3 regions of the Rhizobium sp. 268 genome follow, and region 1 is predicted to be linked to each of the others. Evidence: predicted binding sites of a transcription regulator. Region 1 holds the regulator's gene; each other region holds the start of a gene.
What was found. Region 1 encodes LexA, which represses DNA repair genes until DNA is damaged. Its sites were predicted from a motif close to TGTTCNNNNTGTGTTCNG; they were not measured.

Region 1 (2,267 bases):
CAAATGCGCTTCTGTCACGGCAAGATCGGCGACGGTGAAGAGGATGGCCCGGCCGCGCAGGCCGCGGTCGGCGGATAAGACGGCAACCTCGAAATAGGCCTCCAGCCCCTCCGGCGTCATCAGGCTGATTTTCGCATTCGGCGCCGCGATATTGACGCCGAAACCGGTTTTCTCGACCGCCGACTGCGCCATGGCAAGGCTGACGAAACCGGCGTAGGCGGCGGCATCAGGCGCGCACAGCGCGATCTCGGCGATGCCGGTCACGCCATTGGCATGTGTCTCCAGCGCGCCGCGGTCGGCGGGCAATGGATTGATGCGCTGGCAGGTAAAGAGAAAGAAGTCCGGCGCACGCAGATCCGCTGCAAAGGCCAGTTTGAAGCTGCCGACGCTTTCGGAACCGTCCGGCATCTTCATTGGCCGGCTGAACTCCAGCATCTCGCCGGCGCTCGATCCGCCGGCAGCGAAGTGCCGATGATCGTGGCCGGCATCCTCGGTGCCGAAAACCACCGCCGAAAGCCCCTCATCGCCGCAACGGAAGCGGAAGGCCCGGTTGCGGGCGGTGAAGACATTCCCTTGCCGCGCCGAGGCCTCGCTCTCCTCGACGCTGGCGATACCGAGCGGCTCCAGATAGGTCTTGTCGGCGAAGAAGACACAGGCATTCTCCGTTCCGAAGGGATGGCGGGCATCGGCGGCAACCGTGAAGCCGAGCTTGCCGAGCCGCTCGCGGGCCAGATCGATATTGACGACGGGCAGCACGACATGATCCAGCGGGTGCGGTTTGGCGGAACGCTCGTTCATCATATCCCTCCCTCAAACGATAAGAGATGTGCGACAGCACCACCCCCAATGCAAGACATGTGTGCCAATCCGGCGAATGAAAATAAAAATCTCAAAGAGTTGGCGGCAAGTTTTACGGAAATTTAGCTACTTGCAGAACACATATGGAACATATAGTGTCTGTTCTGGATTTGTTTCAATCAGGGGTCACACGCCGATGCTCACGCGCAAACAACAGGAGCTTCTCCTTTTCATTCATGAGCGCATGAAGGAATCCGGCGTTCCGCCATCTTTCGACGAGATGAAGGATGCCCTGGATCTGGCCTCCAAATCCGGCATTCATCGCCTGATTACAGCGCTCGAAGAACGCGGTTTCATTCGCCGCCTACCGAACCGCGCCAGGGCGCTCGAGGTCATCAAGCTTCCCGAAGCCTATAGTCCCAGCATCCAGCCCCGGCGCGGCTTTTCGCCGAGCGTCATCGAGGGCAGCCTCGGCAAGCCCCAGCCGGTCGCCGCCCCCGCGCCTGTAAAACCCGTCGCCGACAACGGCAACTCGGTCTCGGTGCCGGTCATGGGCCGAATCGCTGCCGGTGTTCCGATCTCGGCAATCCAGAACAATACCCACGACATCGTCGTTCCCGCCGACATGCTCGGCTCCGGTGAACATTATGCGCTGGAGGTGAAGGGCGATTCGATGATCGACGCCGGCATCTTCGACGGCGACACGGTGATCATCCGCAACGGCAGCACCGCAAGCCCCGGCGACATCGTCGTTGCCCTCGTCGATGACGAGGAAGCGACGCTGAAGCGCTTCCGCCGCAAGGGCGCCTCGATCGCGCTTGAGGCGGCCAACCCGGCTTACGAGACCCGGATCTTTGGGCCCGACCGCGTCAAGGTGCAGGGCAAGCTCGTCGGCCTCATTCGCCGCTATCACTGACACTGGACAGGCCGGATTCGGTAAAACTGTTGCTGCGCCAGTCATAGGCGCGCTGGCGCATCCATGGCCGCGACAGCGTTTCGAATGCGGTTGCGACCTCCAGGCCGGTATCTGCGAAGCGCAGCTCGAGGGAACCGGTCTTGCGCAGCGTCTCACCGGTGAAGAGCGTCGCGCCTGAGCGGCAGCTGTTGAAACGCAGGCGGACCGGCGTCACGACGATATCGGCTGCATCGCAGGCCGGGCCGAGATAAGCGGCATTGTCGATGATGCTTACCACACGGCCATTGCCAAGCCTTGATATGCACCAGGCCTTTTTGACGCAGGAGAAGCGGTTTGTTTCACCGCCCGCGGCGGCCCCCCGCATCGCTGTCCTTGCTTCATTCTGTTGCTCGCGGGAAAGCCTGACGCGTCGGTCTTCCCCCTCCGGCGGGATAGCGGGGCCACCCAGCATCTTCGGCGGGTGATGCGTCGGCAGGACCAGCGCTCTTTGCCACTGGTCGAAGATGAAATCCGGCGGGTTTTCACGATTGGAAGCCATTGCCGCGGTCTCGAC
Region 2 (2,267 bases), on a different contig from region 1:
GATTTTGCGACGGCCTCGTCGCACCAATCCGCAAAGGCGGCGGTTGCAGCATCCGCGCCGATCTCGTTCAGCGTTTCGTGCCGCATGTCCTGATATATCTCAGTGCTGATACGAGAGAAGCCGCAGGCTTTCAAATGGTTTGACAGCCAGAGCACGGCTTTTCCGCGCTCGGTCGCCGGGTCTTCTCCGCCGCCTACCAGATGGATCGGCAGGTCGCGCGGCAGCCGATCCAGATGGAGCTTCTGCGGGGCGCGAAACGTCATTTCGAAGAGATCGAGCCAGAGCGAGACCGAGGCGTCGAAGCCGCAGAGCGGATCGGCGACATATTCGTCGACTTCACCGGGAAGGCGCGACAGCCAGTCGAACTCGGTGCGGCGGCCCGCAATCGATTGTCCCCAGGCGGCGAAGGTGAGCTTCGGCAACAGGCCGCTCGGCACGTCGGAGCCCTTCAGCATGCGTTCGGCAAGCAGGATCGCCTGGGCGGCGCGGCCGGCAAGGCCGACGGCGAAATTCGAATTCCAGACGGCGACGGCGTTAAAATCGGCCGGCGCCGTGACGGCGGCATTAAGGGCGATCAGGCCCCCCATCGAATGGCCGAAGAGGATTACCGGCAGGCCGGGATGGCGCATGGCCGCGTGAGCGCGCATGGCAAGGACGTCGCCGATCACCCTGTCGACGCCGCCTCGCCGGGCGAAGCGGCCGACCGGCGCGTCGGGCGCCGTTGTCTCGCCGTGGCCGCGATGATCATGGGCATAAACATGATAGCCGCGCGCCGCCATCGCCTCGGCAAAGGCGCGATAGCGTTTCGAATGTTCGGCGAGACCGTGCGATATCAACAGGATGCCGCGTGCCGGGCCGACGGCCTCGGCATGGTGATAGGCGAGCGACGCCCCCGTCGAAGCGAGCCTTTGTGTTTCAGAAAACATCGGGATCCTCCTTGCGGCAACAGACCAGATCACCGCCCAAAAGCAACATCGGTTCCGGGTTTATCCGATAACAAATTGCGTTCCTGCTGCGATTCAGGGTTGCGGGTCTTCGATCTTCGTGCTTATTTGTTCCTGTATTGTTCTTTTTTGGGGGTTGAAATGAGCAGCATGCAGTTGCGTACCTTGACGTTCGCCGTATCGATGGTTCTTGCTGGCGCCGCCGTGGCGCAGGAGGCTAGTGGGCGCACCCGTTTTATTCTTTCGGCGAGCTGGCAGCCGGCCTTTTGCCAGACGAATCAGAAGAAGGCCGAATGCGCAAGCCAGACCGGCGAGCGCGCCGATGCGACGAATTTTTCGCTGCACGGGCTCTGGCCGATGCGGCAGGATTATTGCGGCGTGAGCGCCGAGCAGAAAGCGGCCGACAAGGACGGCAAGTGGGACACGCTGCCGGCGGTTACGCTGTCGGCCGAGACGCAGGCGGCGCTGGCAAAGGCGATGCCCGGCACACAATCCGGCCTGGAACGGCATGAATGGGTAAAGCACGGCACCTGCACGAAAATGAGCGCCGAGGATTATTTCGGCGTCGGCGTGCACCTCGTCGGCGCGCTCAACACCTCGGCCGTGCGCGATCTCTTCGCCGCCAATATCGGCAAGCCGGTCAAGGCTGAGGCGATCAAGGCGGCTTTCGACAAGAGCTTCGGGCCGGGTGCCGGCGAACGCGTCAAGATGAGCTGCCGTCGGGCCGGCAATGTCAAGATGATCAGCGGGTTAACCATCGGGCTTTCGGAAGCCGCCGGGGCGGCGTCGGCGAAGAGCACCGGGCTTGGCGATCTGATCCAGGGCGCGGGAAAAACGACGTTCGGCTGCGACGAGGGCGTCGTCGACGCAGCGGGCTTCTGACCGGAAATCCTGCGTAAACCGGGTTTCGGCGTTGCCCGAAGGCGCTGTTTCGCCTACATAGCGGCACAATCGAAGTTTCCCGCCCGGAGCAGCGCAGCATGGCACGTCAGTTCATCTATCATATGTCCGGCCTCAACAAGGCCTATGGCAACAAGAAGATCTTGGAGAACATCCACCTTTCCTTCTACCCGGATGCCAAGATCGGTATTCTCGGGCCAAACGGCGCCGGTAAATCCACTGTGCTGCGCATCATCGCCGGCCAGGACAAGGAATATACCGGCGAAGCCTGGCTGGCCGAAGGAGCGACGGTCGGCTACCTCGAGCAGGAGCCGCATATCGATCCCAACAAGACGGTGTTCGAAAACGTCATGGAAGGCGTTGCCTCGAAGACGGCCGTGCTCGAACGCTACAATGAACTGATGATGAACTATTCCGACGAGA
Region 3 (2,267 bases), on a different contig from region 1:
TCCCGACGATGCTTCCTTCTGCCACAAGGTCACCGCCGCCCTCAACAAGGGCTGGTCGCTGGAGGGCTCGCCGACCTATGCCTTCAATGCCGCAACCGGCGCGATGCAGTGCGGCCAGGCCGTCGTCAAGACGGTCGAAGGCAAGGATTACCATCCCGAGATAAAGCTCTCCGAGCAATAACGCGTCCTGCCGGAAGCACGGCTTCAGCTCTTTGTTTGTGCACGTCGTTATCCCGGAACCGCTGCACACTTTCCGGGCGACATGTATTACAGCGCCGCGCGTCTTCAGACGCGCAAAGGACGCTGTAACAGTTGAATCTACGCATCGTGCTATCCGAAAATCGATTCCGATTTTCGGGCCGATGCGCTAGCGCTCGGCGGCTTCCTCGGCGCTTGCCTCGATCCGCTCCATATCGTCGTCGCTCAGCCCGAAATGGTGGCCGATCTCGTGGATCAGGACGTGGGTGATGATATCGCCGAGCGTCTCGTCGTTCTCGGCCCAGTAATCGAGAATGGGGCGCCGGTAGAGGCGGATGCGGTTCGGCATCTCGCCGGTTTCCAGCGTGAAACGTTCGGAAATACCCCTGCCTTCGAAAAGACCGAGAAGATCGAAAGGGGTTTCCAGCGCCATGTCCTCGAAAACATCGTCATCGGGGAAATCTTCGATCTCGATCGTAAGGTTGGTCGTCAGCTGGCGAAATTCATCCGGCAGATGGCTATAGGCCTCCATGGCCAGCGACTCGAAGGTGCTGATCGTCGGCGCATGGCGGTCCCGCCAATCATCGCTCTGGTCTATGCGGGCCATGAATATTCCTTCCTTTGCGGGCCCATATAGAACCTTTATCGCCGATTTTCGAGTGCGGAATCAAAGGCAGGAATAAATTCATAGAAAATGGCCGTTGACTCTTCATTAGCTCTCTGGAATCTATAAGAACATAACAGGAACAATACGGATTGGAGAACGCCATGGCGCAGCACGCCCTGGCGCGCGAGCGGCTTTTTGCGCTCCGCGAAACCATCGCCAAACTGGAGGGGAAGCCCGCGCCGGCGCTTGCGGCAGCGGAGCGGGAAGCCTTGGCAGAGGGGGGAAAGACAGCTCGGAGATGCAGTCTGCCGCCGCTGGCGTTTGGGGTGGAGTGTCTTGACGAGGCGCTGGAAGGCGGCCTGCCCCTCGATGCGATCACCGAATTCCGCTCCGCTCTGTCGCGTGATGCCGGTGCGGCAAGCGGGCTGGCGATGGCTGTCGCCGCGCGACTGCAGAAGCAGGAAGCAGATGCCGGCAGGCTTCTGCCGCTGCTCTGGATCGGCGATGCCGTCGGCACGCTGGAGGCCGGTCGTCCCTATGCTCCCGGGCTGCGGGATTTCGGGCTGAGCCCGGAGCGGTTTCTCCATGCGGCGCCGCGCAAGCTGGACGAGGCGCTCTGGCTGGTGGAAACCGCGTTGGAAAGCGCTGCCTTCTCGGCCGTCATCTTCGAAGTGCGCGGCAATCCCGCCCATTTCGGCCTGACCGAAAGCCGCAGGCTCAGTCTTCGGGCGCGTGCTGCCCGCCGTCCGCTCTTTCTTGTCCGCCAGGCCGGGGCGGAGGAGGCAAGCAGTGCGGCCTTCCGTCTGCATGTCGAACCGGGTCCATCCGCTCTGCGGCCGTTGCCGGGGGAATCGAAGCTTTCCGGCAGCATCGGCAATCCGATTTTCCGTCTCACGCTGGAGAAGGGCCGTAATCCGGCCCCGCTCTGCTTTTTTCTGGAGTGGAACCCCCATGAACGCGAATTTCTCCCTCTCGCCGAGCCAAACCTCGTTCGTCCTCCAGGCGAGCCGTCAGCGTATTCTGGCGCTCAGCTTTCCGCATCTGCCAACGGACCGCATCGCCCGCAGGCGATGGGGGCTCTCCTGGCGTTCGACAGGGCGTCCTGAGGCACCGCCTATCGTCTGTTCCGGCAAGCTCAACAATGCCATGCGGCTGACGGCGCTGGACGAGTTGGCAGAGCGGCTGGGGCTGAAAAAGGATCAGGGCGTTGCCGAAGCGCGCGCCATGTACCCAACGCTCGAGGTCGCCGAAGACGATCCGGCAGCCGACCGCCGGTTGCTGGAGGCCATTGCCGACTGGTGCGACCGTTATACGCCGCTGGTGGCGTTCGACGGCAAGGACGGTCTGTTTCTCGACATTAGCGGCTGCGCCCATCTCTTCGGCGGGGAAAAGGCGCTTCTCAAGGATGTGCTGTCGCGGCTTTTTCATATGGGGATCGATGCGCGTGGCGCCATCTCATCCT

Region 2: a site for LexA is predicted at 1,054-1,071, ahead of OS035_RS27015 (ribonuclease T2 family protein). Genes of this name have one in related genera too.
Region 3: a site for LexA is predicted at 930-947, ahead of OS035_RS13535 (ImuA family protein). Genes of this name have one in related genera too.

Annotation. Positions count from the first base shown of each region.
Region 1 is NZ_JAPPSO010000009.1:227,360-229,626, reverse strand. It holds gene OS035_RS19355 (VOC family protein) at 1-798, opposite strand, end outside; gene lexA (transcriptional repressor LexA) at 995-1,714, shown strand; gene OS035_RS19345 (ComEC/Rec2 family competence protein) at 1,695-2,267, opposite strand, start outside.
Region 2 is NZ_JAPPSO010000016.1:52,391-54,657, forward strand. It holds gene OS035_RS27010 (alpha/beta hydrolase) at 1-926, opposite strand, end outside; gene OS035_RS27015 (ribonuclease T2 family protein) at 1,086-1,826, shown strand; gene ettA (energy-dependent translational throttle protein EttA) at 1,925-2,267, shown strand, end outside.
Region 3 is NZ_JAPPSO010000006.1:111,589-113,855, forward strand. It holds gene OS035_RS13525 (DUF1737 domain-containing protein) at 1-181, shown strand, start outside; gene OS035_RS13530 (metallopeptidase family protein) at 368-805, opposite strand; gene OS035_RS13535 (ImuA family protein) at 967-1,911, shown strand; gene OS035_RS13540 (Y-family DNA polymerase) at 1,922-2,267, shown strand, end outside.